2 regions of the Marinobacter sp. OP 3.4 genome follow, and region 2 is predicted to be linked to the other one. Evidence: predicted binding sites of a transcription regulator. Region 2 holds the regulator's gene; the other holds the start of a gene.

Region 1 (8,570 bases), on a different contig from region 2:
CCCATCAAGAATGGTAGAGCTTACTCTTTCAGCGAATTTAAGCAGGGCTCAGGGATCGGTGGTGGCGATTTTATCGGAGACACCTCGCTCGCCAAAAGCGGTCACGGCCTTTTTGGGTGGTCGCCAACTGTGCCGCCCATATCCGCTCAGCCCGGAGAGACGTACCAAGAAAAACGCGATAACTATCTTAATGGGCTAGGCGAAACTGACCCAGGAGGTACAGGGCTATTCGTTCGTCAATCTAGAGTTGCTACCCCGGAACAGTACGGTGCGGATGGAGTGCTGGATGACACCCTTCCGTGGCAAATGGCGCTCGCCTATAGCAATCGCCATGTGTTCGGAAAATATGGGGCCACCTATAACATAAGCGACAAGCTCGACATCACCTCATGGAAAAATGTTGATCTAAACGGGTCAGCGCTGAGCTTTGAGCTGGATACGACCTCTCCGGGATTCAATGTCCAAAGCAATAATGTGGACATCCACAACGGCTCGATCACTGTAGTTGGTTCGGTTATGGGCGGATATGGAGGGTCGCTCAACTGCATCTACTCAGGAAACCAAAGCACCGGAGAAGGCTACAAGAATCTTCACTACCATGATTTGACGGTTTCTACCAATCGGGATGATGCTGGCGCTCACATAGGAGTCATTGGAGAGTGCCGCAACTTTGAGATCTACAATATAACGGTGCCAGACAATCAGGTCTGCCGAAACATTATCGGCATCGAGTGGGGCGGCACTCCAGGCGGTGGCACAGGGCACCCTCACAACGGAAAAATTTACAATATCAAGATTGGCGCGATTAGTACCCCGACTACGGACTTCGCCTACGCGGTATGGTGCTCTGGGGCTTTTAATATCAATATCCAGAACATCACGATGGAACAGGGCTTCGGCTTGCTGATGGCTACCCGTGGCGACAATGCAAACACCTATGCACCGGCCCGCTATAAAGCCCTTGTCGGCACAGGCATCACCTTCGAAAACCTTTCCATCAACGCTTGTTACGGGTACGGGATCCGGGTTGTCGGGAGCCATCGAAGCGAAACGCTTGACCCGGTTCCGATGTCGGTTAAAGGCAGAGGCCTTCGGGTAGTTGGACAGAAGCTGAACGGAAACAACAATTTCGGCATGAGCTTCGAGCAGTGCCGGGACGTTCATATTTCTGGCATTGATATAAGCGGCGATACTGCCGGAGGCAGCTTTTGCGGCACCGCTGTTGACGGTCTATTGCTGGAAGATGGAGAGATTGTAGATGCTGACCTCTATGGTGCGCTATTGGGCAGCGACAGCGTCTTATCTAGGAGATGTCGAATCCGTAACATAACCTTCAAACGCAATAACGCCAACGGTGGTGGGCTGACTTCAACGGCAGCGGTCAGCATCCGTGCTTCTGAGGACTGTTCGGTTGAAGACTGTGTTTTCGGGGAGGAGGGAGAGACCGAAACCCAGAAGTACTCCATCGCCATCGCGTCCAATGCAGCCCGAGTCCGCCTGCAAAACAACCACACGCACGCCTTGGCCGCGTCTGGTGTTGCCTACCATAACCCATCCTCCACGGATGCGAGCGGTATAAACAATACTGCTGCTGAGGGACTCACCTTAACAACTGGAACTTGGCAGACACCGGTTTTCACTGGGGCTTAACGTTAAAGGCCTGTCCGCCAAGCTGCTGAAAAACGTGGCTTGGTGGGCAACCTAACTCAAGGTTAAAGCGCCTTTAATTTGACTGCGGCCCGGCGTCTCATCCTTTATGGCCTGAGATCTCATACTTTGCGACGCGCTACACAGGTTCATCCTCACGGTAACAGGTCAGCACTATCGTTGAAATACTCCAGGGTTCATAATACTGTATATTTAAACAGTATCGGATTGAACCATGAATGACCTGCTGAACATCCTGTTCACGGACGCCCGCCTGTGGCACGGGCACCGCCGGAAGACCACCACACCCGCGCCGGACCCCACCGGGTTCGCCGCCCTGGACGAACAGCTTGGCGGCCTCGGATGGCCCCGGGGCGCCCTCAGCGAATGCCTGCTGGACGCCCCCGGGATCGGTGAACTGCAACTGGTACTGCCCCTGCTGCGGCGGGTAACCCACCGTAAACAGGTGGTGTTCTGGGTTAACCCTCCCATGACACCCTACGCCCCCGCCCTGGCCCGTGAGGATATCGACCTGGACCAGTTGGTGGTCGTTCGGACCGAATCCCACCCGGATCTTCTATGGACCCTGGAAAACTGCCTGCGCTCCACCGTCACCGGCCTGGTCATGGCCTGGCCCGGCACCATGGCCGCCCGGGACATCCGCCGCCTGCAACTGGCGGCCGAGGCCGGCCAGAGCAGTTGCATCCTGTTCCAGTCCCGGCGGGAAGCCCACCAGAGCTCCCCGGCCGCCCTGCGCCTGGAGCTGGCACCCGATCCTTCCCTGGACCTGCGGATCAACATCCTCAAGCGGCGGGGAAGCTGGCCCGGTGAAGGCTGCACCCTGCCCCTGAAGGCCCGGGCGGGACAGAGCAACCGGGAACCCTCCGCCACGGTGATCCGCGGGCCCTGGCCTGACGGACCGGCACCATGACCTGGCTATACCTGCATTTCCGGCACCTGCTGCTGGACCATATCGACCGCTCCCGGCACGATACCGGGCCGCTGGCGGTGCTGTCCCACAGCACCCGGCAGGTGCTGCAGGCCTGCCCCCGGGCCAGGGAGCTGGGCATTCAGCCGGGCATGGCCCTGAAGACCGCCCTCAACCTGGCGCCGGAACTGGTCATGATCCACGCCGACGATGCCCGCCAGGGCGAGATACTGGAGCAACAGGCCCACTGGCTGTACCGCTACATGGACCGGATCACCCTGCATCCCCCAGACGGCCTGCTGGCGGAGGCCGCCAGCGTACAGCGACTGTACGGTGACCTGGAAACATTGCGACAGAAACTCCAGCAGGCCCTGGACGAACGACAGCTGAACGCCACCCTGACCACCGGTGCGACCCCCCTGTCGGCCCGCCTGCTGGCCCGGGCCGGGGTCCATTGCTGTACCGGGGAGGCATCGCACATGCTCGGTCAGCTGGAGGCGCTCCCCCTGGCCCATGCCGGCTTTGATGAACGCACCCTGCAACGCCTGACCCGTCTGGGCCTGACCACCCTGGGCCAGGTCTTCCGGCTGCCGGCCCCGGAACTGGCCCGCCGCCTGGCGCCGGAAACCCTGGCCTATGTCCAGCGGCTACAGGGGCAGCGACCGGATCCGCAGACCAGTTGGCAGCCACCCCATCACTTCCGGCAACGGGCGGATTTCAGCCTGCCCGTGGAGAAAGCCCAGGGCCTGCTGTTTGCCCTGCAACGGATGCTGTCGGAACTGGAAAATGACCTGCAATGGCGACAGCAGGACACCGACAGCCTGTTGCTGATACTCCACCATTATCGCCGGGAGCCCAGCCGCCTGCGGGTACGCACCACCGGCCCCGAACACCGGGCGGACGCCTTCCTGGGTCTGCTCAGGATTCGCCTGGAACAGCACCCGCTCCAGGCACCGGTGGAAACCCTGGAGCTGAAGGTCACCCGCTTCCTGGGCCGCCAGGCTGCTACCAACACGGATCTGCTGGGGGAAGCCACCGATCCCGGCGAAGCCTGGCACACCCTGGTCAGCCGCCTGCAGGCCCGGCTGGGGGAGCAGGCCCTCAGTCACCTGGCCCCGGCGGCGGACCACCGACCGGAACGGGCCTGGAGCACCCGCAGCCTGACCACCGGACACCAAGGCCACAGCGGGGCTATGGCGCACCTGCCCCTGCGCCCGCTGTGGCTATTGCCACACCCGAGCCCCCTGGACACCACACCAGAGGCCTGGCTCAGCAGCCCCGAGCGCATCAGCGGAGGCTGGTGGGATGGCGCCCGGGTGATGCGGGATTACTACATTGCCCGCCTTGCCACCGGACAACTGGCCTGGGTCTATCGGGACAACCAGCAGAACTGGTTCGTCCATGGCTGGTTTGGTTAGGAGACGCCCCATGAACGGTTATGCCGAGCTGCACTGCTTCAGCAATTTCACCTTCCTCACCGGCGCCTCCCACCCCCACGAACTGGCGGAGAAGGCCCTGGAGCTGAAGTACCGGGCCCTGGCCATTACCGACACTTGCTCCGTGGCCGGTATGCCCCGGGCCTGGCAGGCCCTGAGGAAAAGTCCGGTGGCCCTGATCACCGGCAGCTATTTCGAACTGGAGCCGGGTGCCCCCAACCCGGCCCCTACCCGACTCATCCTGCTGGCCCGCACCCTGGTGGGCTATGGACAGCTCTGCCGACTGATCACCACCGCCCGGCGCCGGGCCCCGAAAGGCCACTATCAACTGCTGCCAGAGGACTTGGAAACCCATGCCCTGGACCACTGCCTCTGCCTGTGGCTGCCACCGGCACCGGAGCAGGGCCGGTTTGGCGAGGCACGTCGCACCGGTGAATGGCTGCTGAGCCTGTTCCCGGACCAGCTCTGGCTGGCGGCCAGTCGCACCCTGGAATCCGGGGAGGACCAACGCCTGCAGCGTATCCATGCCCTTTCACAACAGCTCGGACGCCCCATCGCCGCCACCGGCGAGGTGCACATGCACTGCCGGCATCGCCAGCCTCTTCAGGACGTGCTCACCGCCATCCGCCACAACACCAGCCTGGAAGACGCCGGCCATCACCTGTTCCAGAACGGTGAACGCTACCTGCGTCCCCTGCCCGTGCTGGCGCGGCTGTTCCCGGAAGCCTGGTTGCAGGAGACCCTGACCATTGCCGAACAGTGCACCTTCCGACCGTCCGAGCTCCATTACGAATATCCATCGGAACTGATCCCCCCCGGCGAGACCCCGGCCAGCTGGCTACAGGAACTGACCCGCCAGGGCGAACAACGGCGGTTTCCGGACGGCACGCCAGCGGATATCCGGGCACAGATCCACAAGGAACTGGCCCTGATCCATCAGATGCAATACGAGCACTACTTCCTGACCATCCAGGACATTGTCAGCTTTGCCCGCAGCCAGGACATCCTCTGCCAGGGCCGGGGATCGGCGGCCAACTCAGCGGTCTGCTATTGCCTGGGCATCACCGAGGTGGATCCCCGCCAGGTGGAGCTGCTGTTCGAACGGTTTATCTCGAAGGATCGCGGCGAACCCCCGGATATCGACGTGGACTTTGAACACGAACGCCGTGAGGAAGTCATCCAGTACATCTACCGGCGCTATGGACGGGAACGGGCGGCCCTGGCAGCCACGGTCATCCGTTACCGCCCCCGCAGCGCTATCCGGGATGTGGGCAAGGCCCTGGGTTTTGATCCGGTACAGGTGGAGCAACTGCTCAACGGCATCGACTGGCGGGACCGGGAAACCGACTGGCGCGGCCAGATCCTGGACAAGGGGCTGACCCGTCACGAGCGCGTCGCCAACCAGTTCTTTACCCTGGTGAAGACCCTGCTGGGCTTCCCCCGGCACCTGTCCCAGCATGTGGGCGGCTTCGTGATCAGTTCGGGCCCGCTGGCGGAACTGGTACCCACGGAAAACGCCGCCATGGAAAACCGCACGGTGATCCAGTGGGACAAGGACGACCTGGAAAGCCTGGGGCTGATGAAGGTGGACGTACTGGCCCTGGGCATGCTGACCGCCATCCGCAAGGCCCTGGCACTGATCCCCGGGAAGGACGGTAAGCCCCTGACCATGCAGGGCATCAAACGGGAGGAGAAAGAAACCTACCGGATGCTGCAGAGCGGCGACAGTATCGGCGTCTTCCAGGTGGAGTCCCGGGCCCAGATCAACATGCTGCCGCGCCTGCGACCGGAAAAGTACTACGACCTGGTCATCCAGGTCGCCATTGTCCGCCCCGGCCCCATCCAGGGGGATATGGTGCATCCCTACCTCAAACGACGGCATGGCCTGGAGAAACCCACCTACCCCAACGACGACGTCCGGGCGGTGCTGGAACGGACCCTGGGGGTCCCCATCTTTCAGGAGCAGGCCATCAAACTGGCCATGGTGGCCGCCGGCTTCACCGCTGGCGAGGCCGACCGGTTGCGCCGGGCCATGGCGGCCTGGAAGTCCCATGGCGACCTGACACCGTTCCGGGACAAGCTGATCAACGGCATGCGGGCCCGCGGCCACGACGAGGATTTTGCTGAGCGGCTGTACCAGCAGATCTGCGGGTTTGGGGGCTACGGCTTCCCCGAGTCCCATTCCGCCAGTTTTGCCCTGCTGGTGTATATCTCCGCCTGGATCAAATGTCACCACCCCGCCGCCTTCTACTGCGGCTTACTGAACAGCCAGCCCATGGGCTTCTACTCGCCGTCGCAACTGATCCAGGATGCCCGTCGTCATGATGTCACCGTGCTACCAGCCGATGTAAATCACAGCCACTGGGACTACACCCTGGAGGGGCCCGAAAAGCACTTGCGGGTCGGCCTTCGGCAGATCAGGGGCCTGAATCCGGCCAGTGCCGATACCCTGTGCCGGCAGAGACCACCCGGCGGCTACACCAGTGTCCGGGAACTGCGCCAGCGTACCGCACTGCCCCAACGGGACCTGGAACTGCTGGCTGGCGCCAATGCACTGGAGGGCATCAGCGGCCATCGCCACCAGAGTTACTGGCAATTACTGGGACACGAGCCCGCCGCGCCCCTTTGGGTTTCCGAGGCCGGTGATGACGATAACTACCGGGCAGAGCAGGATGACATCAACCTCCCGGAGCCATCGGAAGGCCAGAATATCCTGGCGGATTACGCCAGCCAGGGCCTCAGCCTGCAACGGCATCCCCTGGCCCTGCTGCGGGAACAGGGCGAACTGCGCAACTGCCTGAACTCCCAGCAACTGAAAACCGCCGAACCCAACCGCCCGGTCCAGGTTGCCGGCCTGGTCACCGGTCGCCAGCGCCCCGGTTCCGCCTCCGGCGTGACCTTTGTGACCCTGGAAGACGAATTCGGCAACATCAATGTGGTGGTCTGGTTAAACACCGCCCGGCAGCAACGCAAACCTCTGCTGACATCGCGGTTGCTGCATGTGAAGGGCATTGTGGAGCGTGAGGGGGATATCGTTCACATCATGGCCGGGAAGCTGACGGACCTGAGCCACCTGATTCATACCCTGCCGGTGGCCTCCCGGGATTTTCAATAAGACTATCGCTAGTATCCATTGCACCTCGCCGGCTAATTGGGAGCATGGCTCCAGGGACATACTGATATTTTCCCTTTCAGGCCCGCAATGAGCCTATCGGTCTGGGGGTATGGGTGGCCCTTTCGCAGCAGCGCCAGGGATGGCGCGGAGCAAGGCGGGTGCCAGGGACGGCCCCTGAATTGCAGCGGAGAAAGGGCCACCCATACCCCCAGGCCAATCACCATTAGTCCCAGACAAAAAAGCCCCGAAAGACTAAATGTCTTTCGGGGCTTTCAGACTACCAGCAAAAACAATCAGCTAAGCAGCTTGATCATCACACCGGCTGCCACCGCAGAGCCGATAACACCAGCCACGTTCGGCCCCATGGCGTGCATCAGCAGGAAGTTCTGCGGGTTGGCCTCAAGACCAACCTTGTTGGAGACCCGCGCCGCCATTGGCACCGCGGATACACCGGCAGAACCGATCAGCGGGTTGATCTTCTCTTTCACCATGGAGTTCATCAGTTTGGCCATCAGAACACCACAGGCAGTACCCACAGCGAAGGCGACGATACCCAGCGCCAGGATACCCAGGGTCTGGGCATCCAGGAACTTGTCCGCCATCAGCTTGGAACCCACGGACAGGCCAAGGAAAATGGTGGTGATGTTGATCAGCGCGTTCTGGGCAGTATCGCTCAGACGCTCAACCACGCCACACTCACGCATCAGGTTACCGAAGCAGAACATGCCCAGCAGGGGTGCCGCATCCGGCAGGAACAGCACCACGGCGATCAGCACCACCAGCGGGAAGGTGATCTTCTCCCGCTTGCTGACCGGACGCAGCTGGCTCATCTTCATTTCCCGCTCTTCCTTGGTCGTCAGCGCCTTCATGATCGGCGGCTGAATCATCGGCACCATCGCCATGTAGGCATAGGCCGACACCGCGATGGCGCCCAGCAGATGCGGAGCCAGTACGCTGGAAACGTAGATGGATGTGGGACCATCCGCGCCACCGATAATACCGATGGCTGCCGCTTCCAGGATGGTGAAATCAAGAACACCCAGCCAGTCGAGCAGCGCCGCACCCAGCACGGTACCGAAGATACCGAACTGGGCAGCCGCGCCCAGCAGCATGGTCTTCGGGTTGGCCAGCAAAGGACCGAAGTCGGTCATTGCCCCCACACCCATGAAGATCACCAGCGGCCCGATGGTGCTGCCGATAACCACGGAGTAGAAGTTATACAGCATGCCATTGCCGTAACCGAAATCCTGCGCAATGGAGTTCGCCATCGCCATCTCGGAGTAGCTGGCCTCTTTCACCGCCACCTTGAAGGCGTCCTTCAACTCGGGCGTGATCGCCTGCCCGGCCTGATAGGCCACATCCAGAGGCGCGGCCAGCGCGGCAAGAATCTCGGCATTACCGCCCTTCAGCGCGAAGTGGATGGCATTTTCCGCCGCAGTCAGGG
Region 2 (8,570 bases):
ATTGGCTTCGGCCGCCGCGTTGGTCGCCGAGCCGGACTCCCCGGAACGGGAGGCAGGTATTGCCGTCTGGAACTGTCTCATGCTTCCCCCTGACCATAATGTAATGAATCAGGGGCGAATTAGCAGGAGCCGTGCCAGGTAATATTTCTTCTTTATTTACAATGGGTAAGAAGAGAAAAATAGAATTGGAACCGGATTGAGAGAGGAAGCTGACAAAAAACCGTCAGCCCTCTTCTTCCTCCCGGAGACCGTACTTGCGAACCTTTTCCACCAGCGTGGTCCGTCGGATACGCAACTTCTCCGCAGCCCGGGCGACCACCCCGTTGGTCTCGTCCAGGGCCTGCTGGATCAACTGCTTTTCCAGGTTCGACAGGTAGTCCTTCAGGTCAATGCCGTTGACCGGCAGCAGCGCCGGGGCGTCCAGGCCCACCAGGCCCGGCACGCCCGATGGCATGGTGCTGTCCTCCATGACCGGCGTCTCGTCATAGTCATCCACGTAGCGGAACTTCTTCGGCAGCTCCTGCACACCGATCACGCCAAAGGGATGCATGATGGCGAGGCGCTCCACCAGGTTGGCCAGCTCCCGCACGTTGCCGGGCCAGTCATGGCGACACAGGCTCAGGATGGCGGCGGAGTTGAGTCGAAGGGAGCCCCGCTTTTCCTTTTCCATGCGGGCAATCAGTTCGTTGATCAGTAGCGGAATGTCCTCCGCCCGTTCCCGTAACGCCGGCATCTCGATGGGAAAGACATTGAGCCGGTAGTAGAGGTCCTCCCGGAAATCCCCCTTCTCGATCATGTCCTCAAGGTTCTTGTGGGTGGCGGCAACAATCCGCACATCGGCACTCTGGGTACGGTTGCTGCCCACCTTCTCGAAGGTGCGCTCCTGCAGGACGCGGAGGATCTTCACCTGCATGTTCAGGGGCATGTCGCCGATTTCATCCAGGAACAGGGTGCCCCCTTCCGCCAACTCGAAACGCCCGACCCGGGCAGTGATGGCGCCGGTGAATGCCCCTTTCTCGTGGCCAAACAGCTCGCTCTCCAGCAGTTCCGCCGGTATCGCGCCACAATTGACCGGGACAAAGGGCTTTTCGCGGCGGGGGGAGTGGTAGTGCAGGTTGCGGGCCACCACTTCCTTGCCGGTACCGGACTCGCCGGTGATCAGCACGCTGACGTCCTTGTCCGCCACCTGCGCCATCAGTTCCCGCACGCCCTTGACGCTGCGGGAGGTTCCCACCAGGCTGCGGAACAGCATGATGCCCCTTTGCTGCCCGGGGCCGCGACCACGGCTGCGCAGGTACTGGTCACGGAAAATCTGGGCGCGGTACAGGGAATCCACGAACTTGGTGTAGTTGGGTGGCCACTCAAGGCGCGCAATGACCCGCTCCCGGCAATCGTCGTCCAGGGCCTCCAGGTCCGGATTACCCACCACCAGGATCGGCAGGCCAGGTTCCGCACTGCACACCATGCCGATGTCATCAACAACATCCGCCGGCTCCTCGCTGGCAATAATCGCCACCCCAAGGTCGGCCCGGGCCTGCTCATCATCGGTGGTCAGTAAATCGCGGGAAGGCCCGTCATCCAGGACGGTTTCCTCGCCCACAAATTCAAGAATGGTCTTCAGATCTCTGGCTCGTGACGCGTCCTTGCTCAATACCAGCACAGTATCGGTCATCGACATGCAGATGAAATCTCTTGGTCAGCGCAGCGTTGTGGTTCCGTGCGGGTACACCTGTCGGGGACGGCAGTTTCCGCACGCTCTTCTTCCGGCGCCTGTGAGGCTACGGAGTCTTGATTATTTGTGCGGTATTTAAGACGTTAACGGAGAGAGAGTCAATTTTATGACGCAAAGGACCAGTGCGGATCTGTCACCGCTCCCATCCCGACGGGTACCCGACCTCGCCAAGGAATGCGGATCACCGGTTACGGCTCGACACCCTGGCATAGGCATTGGCCGCCTTGCGGTTCTGGCCCGCCTGCTCCAGCGCATCCCGGGCTTCGTCCCGGGCCTCCCGGGCGGCGGCATCGGCTTCCCGGACAAAGCCGTCCAGTTCGGAGAGCCGCTGCTGGACCGCCTCCAGCGGCAACTGCTCCCGCTCCAGGGCCTTCATCACCGGATCAACGAGATTGCGGACATCACGATTCAGATCCGCCAACCGGTCCCAGTCACTGGCCTGCAATGCCTCCCAGAGGTCGGCAATACGCTGATCAAGGCGCGCCAGCGCCTGATTGGCTTCATCGGACATGACATCTCCCCTTGCTGGTTCTGGAATCCGGTTATATCCGCGAGTATACAGGCCGGCCTCCGCAAAAGTCCTGACCTTTCGACCGTACAATAACACCCGATAACGAAGAAATTCCCTCCACGTTCTGGTAAACTTGGACGTTTATTCCGCATCCAGGTCACACGACAGACACACGAGGGTTGGTACGTCATGTCATCACAGTGGCAGTCCCTGGTATCCCAGAAAATCTACCTGGCCACGCAGTTGGCCCGGTCCGCCCGGAATCAGGCTTCCACCACTGAGCGGGAGGCCTGTATCCAGGGGGCGATCGAACTGTCCCTGCGCGCACGGCAGTTGCTGCTTGCCCTGGTAGCCCGCTATCACCAGGACAAGCACGCCATGCCGAGCTCCCTGGCAGAACTGTCCACGCTGATCGCGGATACACCGGACGCCGAGGTCCTGGGCGAGCTGTCCCGTACCCCCGATAGCTGGTGGCACCACCTGGATCAACTGGAACTGTCCCAGAACCAGCCGCCAAAGCAGCAGAAGAACGTATCGGAGGATAACGTCATCGCGATATCCGCGGCCACCGGCCCGGATCGTTCCGCGGAGGGCTTGCTGGACACCCTGGCAGCCATGAAAACACTTGTTAACGACCTGGGTGAGCGGCACGCCGAGTGGTAACCGCCATCCAAGCCTGAAGTAAGGATTCTATGTCACCTTCATTCTTTGAAATCGTACAACTGAACAACGGCGACTACGCCCTCAAGCGCGTGGATGACGACTCAGCGCCCCTGGTCCGGATATCCTTCTCCCAGGAGGCCCGTGAGTTGATGGAAAACCGGGATATGACCGTTGCCCGCGCCATGATCGACGCCGGCATCCAGGCGGTGGGACAGATCAACGACGCCGTCGAGTGGGAGGATGCCGATCCGGAAGATTTCGAGCCTCACGCCCACCATACCCTTCACTGAATGGCAGGCGCCCGGGGCGCGGTCGGGCCATGCTACATCCTGACGCCCCGAGGCACGCTGCTTCCCCGCAACGCAACGGCTACCGGGTCCGGAGGATGACTCCGTGGCTCTGCCCCTGCGCCGACGCCTGCTCCAGGGCGCCGAAATCATGACTGGACAGGCGGCTGGTCCACATCACCACGGCGTGGCAGGTGCCGGCGCCCAGGGCCCGTTCCGCCAACTCAAAGGCTGAATAGTCACGGGAGGACCTCAGTACCAGCAGCTCACTGGCGACAATGCCGTGCATGGTCTGCCATTTGCTGACCAGCTCCTGAGGTGGATCAATCCATGCCAGCCACCGACGCTCCTGGTTCAGTTGCGTCAGCATTGGCAGCAGCAACTGGAAGTTCTCCACCTGACCCGGCGGCAGGATGACTTCCGTCACATTCGCCCGGGGCGTGCCGGTTGCCGGAGCCTGACCGGACGCCTCGACCCGGGCCGGACCGGAAGAAACCGGTGACCCATCGGCATGCAACCGCCGGGGCCGCACCGCCGCCTGCGGCGCCATCGCGCCGGTTGCAGGCATGGCGGCCATATTCATGCTCAAACCCAACTGTTCCATGAGATCCTCCCGGATTCGCTGCGGCCCCTTGCCCGGGGCCACTGTTTTATTCGTCTGGTGCAGGTTTAATCGTCTAGTGCAGGTCGGAACGGCGAATCACGCCGACCCCGAGCCCTTCAATCACCAATTCCTGCTCACGCAGGTCCACCACAATCGGCTCGAATTCCTCGTTCTCGGCGATGAGCTGCACCTGGGGGCCTTCGCGGCGGAAACGCTTGACCGTCACCTCTTCCCCCACCCGGGCGACCACCACCTGACCGTTGTGGACGTCCTGGGTGCGATGCACCGCCAGCAGGTCACCGTCCAGGATGCCGATATCCTTCATGCTCATCCCCCTGACCCGCAGCAGGTAATCCGCTGACGGATGGAAGAACTCCGGCTGCAGGCTGCAGTAGTCCTCGATGTTCTCCTGGGCGAGGATCGGGTTACCCGCCGCCACCTGGCCGACCACCGGCAGGCCGGGGTCTTCCTCCTCCTCGGGCAGGCGAATGCCACGGCTGGTGCCGGGTACCATCTCGATGGCACCCTTGCGGGCCAGTGCCCGCAGGTGTTCCTCGGCGGCGTTGGCGGAACGGAAACCCAGTTCCAGGGCAATTTCCGCCCGGGTCGGCGGATAGCCGGTCTCATCCACGTAGCGGCGAATGATATCCAGTACCTGGCTCTGTCTTGCAGTCAGTTTCATGGCGCTTTCTCTCCTGTGGCAGTTCCCTGCCCCGGCCTTCCTCCGGCACAATCTCCGGTACCATTTCTGGCACAATGGCAGGACTGGTGTCCGCCGATGCTGGGGTTATATACAGTAACCAAGACTTTATACAGTATTTTATCCAGTGTAAACCCCTGTATGCTCGAAGCCGGCATGTCCTTCACGGCGGAGCGTCTTTCAAAGCAACAGACCACCCCGGCCACCGGGATGGACAGACTAACCACCATCAACCCAAACTGGGGAGCAATGCCCATGGCCAGTCGCTGCAGGATGCCCGACGTGATGACCACTCGGGACGGAAAGACCAGAAGAGTGGGAGTGGAGATCGAAATCTCGGGCCTGGGCTACGAGAAGCTGGTATCCCTGACCGCGGACATCCTGGATGGAACCGCCCGCAACAGCGGCCGGTACGTGAGCAAGGTGGACACGCCGCTGGGGGAATTCACCGTTGAGCTGGACTCCGACCCCATCAAGGACCTGGACCTGCGGGATGAACGGGTGCCGGAGTCCCTGCGGGAGCTTGGCGGCCATGCCATGGAAATGATCGACTACGCCGCCGAACGCCTGGTACCCCTGGAGATCGTCTCGCCGCCGGTGCCCTTTGACCAGCTCGATACCATCGAGGTGCTGTCGGACCGGTTGCGGGAAGCCGGAGCCGTCGGCAGCCGGGAGGCCATCCTCTACGCCTTCGGCCTCCAGCTCAACCCCGAGCTGCCGAACCTGGATGCGGATACCCTGCGCCGCTACCTGCAGACCTTCGCCGCCCTCTACGACTGGCTCAAGGGCCGCCACCAGCTGGATTTCAGCCGCAAGCTCACCAACTATATCGAACCCTGGGCCGGCAGTTATGTGGACCGCCTGATCGCGGAGGACTATTCGCCGGACCTTGAGGGCCTGATGCGTGACTACCTGGAGGACAACCCCACCCGCAACCGGGCCCTGGACCTGCTGCCACTGTTCGCCCACCTGGATGCGGACCTGCTTGCGGAGTACGTGGACGACCCCCGGATCAAGTCCAGGCCAACGCTTCATTATCGGCTGCCGGACTGTGATATCGACAACCCGGCCTGGCACTTCTCCACGGTCTGGAACGACTGGGTGGTGCTGGAGCAGATCGTGTCGCACCCCAAACAGCAGAAGGAACTGAACGACCTGTTCCGTGAGGGCCGGACCCTGTCCTTCAGGAACCTGACCAGCACCTGGCGCAGCCGCTGTCAGCAATGGCTGGAGAACCGGGGCTATGTCTGACCCTCATACCGACGACGACCGGGAGGTGCCGGGGCTGACCATTGGCATCAGTGGCCCCGCCCGCCGGCGCACCTCGGACCGGCTGATCAGCCTGGGGCTGCGGCTTTACGGGGCCCATACCCATTTCATCCGCCCGGGACGCGACATTGACGTGTCCCTGCTGGATGGCATCGTGCTGTCCGGCGGCACCCATATCCACCCCGACCTGTATGGCCAGCAGCCCCAGGTTAAGGCCCGGTACGACCGCAAGCGGGACCGCACTGACCAGATGCTGCTACGGGAAGCAGAACGACTGCATCTGCCGGTACTGGGGATATGTCGTGGCGCACAACTGATCAACGTGTATCGGGGCGGCTCCCTGTGCCAGGACGTGACCCCGCTAAGGGTTCATACCCGCCATCGACCACTGCTGCTACCCTTGCAAAGGATTCGCGTGGTGGAACCAACCCGGCTTGGCAGGATCATAAGGTCGCGAAGTATCGGCGCCAACCGCATCCACAGCCAGGCCATCCAGTGGCTTGGCCGTGGGCTCAGGGTCAGCGCCCTGGACGACGACCTGTTTGTCCAGGCGTTTGAGAACACCCACGGGCAATGGCTGATGGGGGTGCAATGGCACCCGGAATACCTGCTCTACCACGGCCCCCATCGGCGCATTTTTTCGGACTTCGTGCATACCGCCGAGCAACTCAAACTTGCCCGCCTGGTCCGGGAAGACTTGCCCGAACCGACGGACTGATTGTCGACATCATTAAGGAGAAACCGATGACCCGCAGTATCACCCGCCTGATTGGCACCCCAGCCCTGGCCGCCCTCCTGGTCCTGCCGGTGGCACCCGCCCTGGCCGCCCCCGCCGAGGTCAGCCTGACCGGCGAGGGAAAGGTAAGGTACATACCCGACAGCGCCCGTCTAAGTTTCACCGTCACCGCGGAGCACGAGGATTCCGACAAGGCTATCAGCGAGGTGCGGGCCGTGATGGAACGCTGGCGTGAGAGCATTACCGATATCCGCGACCAGTTGGTGGACTACAGCGACGCCTCGGCCCACCTCTACCAGCGGCAGCACCATCCCCGCAATGGCGAATCGGAGGAACCGAAGACCATCGCCGTCGCCAGTCAGACCGTGAGCTTTGAGGTCCATGACCTGACCCTGCTGAACCCGGTGCTTACCAGGGCTCAGGACCTGGGTATGAACTACAACCTGGGCCAGCACCAGTTCTTCCATTCCGACGAGGAGCAGCTCCAGCAGGATGCACTGGCCAAGGCCATCAGCAACGCCCGGGACCGCTGCCAGTTTGCGGCGGAACAGCTCGGCATGGACTGTGGGGAGGTCAAGTCCCTGAACCTGCAATCGTCCGGTGGCGGCCCCATCATGATGCGCATGCAGGAGGCCTCGGCAACGGCGGATACGGTCAGCGAAGTCGGGCCCCGGGACATCAATGCCACGGTCCAGGCCACCTTCACCATGGAATGAGCCGGGCTCAGAAGTCCCGGTTGTAGAAGATGTCCAGTGAGGCCGCCAGTCCGCTGGCGGCCTCGATGTAGAAATAGCGCCCGAGGTCATAGCGCAGAGCCACGGTCGTCACCGGCTCGAACAGCCCCACCCCGTAGCGGATACTCAGGTCCTCGGTCAGGTAGCCGCTGGCCACCACCGCCGAATCCTCGCCTGACCCCTCCGCCTCCAGGGTCAGGTCCTTGATGCCGAACGCCTCACCGAGACCCCGGGTGATTCCGCTGGCACGGTTCAGGCCCAGGGCCAGCGCCATGCGGCTGACCTGGTTCTGGTCTCCCTGGCTCTGCAGGGGGCGCCCCAGGATCAGGTACGACAGGGCCTCGTTCTGGGACATGGCCGGTTCCGAGAACACCTCGGTCTCCGGCTCCCGGGCCGGGCCGGACAGGCGGATGCCGGCCACCACATCGTCCACCTCGCGAATGGCTTCAATATCCAGGTAGGGCTCGCTCACCGGCCCCAGGAACACCAGGCGCGCCCGTCGTATCTCCAGCTCCTGGCCGAAGGCCTCGTACTGCCCATCCACCAGTTGCAGGGAACCCCGGGTGTCCATGTCGTTGCCGATATTCAGTTCCCCCTCCAGGTCCCCGGTCACACCGAAGCCCTCGAAGCTGACCTTTTCCTCCCCCACAACCACGGTCACGTCCATATTCAGCGACAGACCGCCTTCGGATTCCGCTTCATCGCCGACGATCACTTCATCATCGGATACCGCGACCGCCTGCTCGGGCAACTCCCGGACCTCGATACGCCCCCTGGGGATGGCAATCCGGCCGGCAACACTCAGTCCGCCGTCAGCCATTCGGATCTCCAGGTCCGGGGAGACCTCCAGGTCCGCGTAGGGTTCGTAGTGCAGGGGCAACCTCTCGCCGTTCAGGGTCACGGTGAACCGGGGCTCGCCGGACCAGTCCACGCTGCCACCAATCTCGCCCCGCCCGGTGCCATTGCTCTGCCAGCTTCCCTCCAGGTCCGCCTGACTGCCGTTGAAGTTGGCCTGGAGGTTCAGGTCCTCCACCGGGATGGGCACCTTCTCATCGATCAGCCGCCCCCCGGTGAGGGACACCTGCCCATATACCTGGGGAGCCATCAGCGGCCCTTCCAGACGACCGGAGCCGGCGATCTGGCCGCCGATGTCCTCCAGGTCAACGAAGGCCCCCAGCATCTCCAGGTCAACCCCCTCAAGGTCATAGGAGCCGGTGGCCGGCAGGTCCTCCGCGGTGGGGTCCACCGACAGGTCCACCGACAGCCTGCCCACATCCTGGCCATCGAACCGCAGTGTCACCCTGGCCACCCGGGGCTCCATATCCAGCGTCACG

Evidence for each region. The regulator LexA, encoded in region 2, represses DNA repair genes until DNA is damaged. The targets are predictions, from matches to a motif close to CTGTNTNNNNANACAG.
Region 1: the regulator LexA is predicted to act here: its motif matches at 1,853-1,868, upstream of imuA (translesion DNA synthesis-associated protein ImuA).

Annotation. Positions count from the first base shown of each region.
Region 1 is NZ_JAVVLT010000006.1:45,173-53,742, reverse strand. It holds gene RO069_RS00710 (hypothetical protein) at 1-1,650, shown strand, start outside; gene imuA (translesion DNA synthesis-associated protein ImuA) at 1,883-2,578, shown strand; gene RO069_RS00700 (Y-family DNA polymerase) at 2,575-3,993, shown strand; gene RO069_RS00695 (error-prone DNA polymerase) at 4,004-7,126, shown strand; gene RO069_RS00690 (sodium ion-translocating decarboxylase subunit beta) at 7,420-8,570, opposite strand, start outside.
Region 2 is NZ_JAVVLT010000065.1:42,459-51,028, reverse strand. It holds gene RO069_RS12065 (sensor histidine kinase) at 1-81, opposite strand, end outside; gene RO069_RS12060 (sigma-54 dependent transcriptional regulator) at 224-1,678, opposite strand; gene RO069_RS12055 (SOS cell division inhibitor) at 1,914-2,243, opposite strand; gene RO069_RS12050 (DUF6586 family protein) at 2,433-2,906, shown strand; gene RO069_RS12045 (hypothetical protein) at 2,936-3,196, shown strand; gene RO069_RS12040 (cell division inhibitor SulA) at 3,276-3,797, opposite strand; gene lexA (transcriptional repressor LexA) at 3,871-4,479, opposite strand; gene RO069_RS12030 (amidoligase family protein) at 4,747-5,748, shown strand; gene RO069_RS12025 (gamma-glutamyl-gamma-aminobutyrate hydrolase family protein) at 5,741-6,484, shown strand; gene RO069_RS12020 (SIMPL domain-containing protein) at 6,511-7,218, shown strand; gene RO069_RS12015 (translocation/assembly module TamB domain-containing protein) at 7,226-8,570, opposite strand, start outside.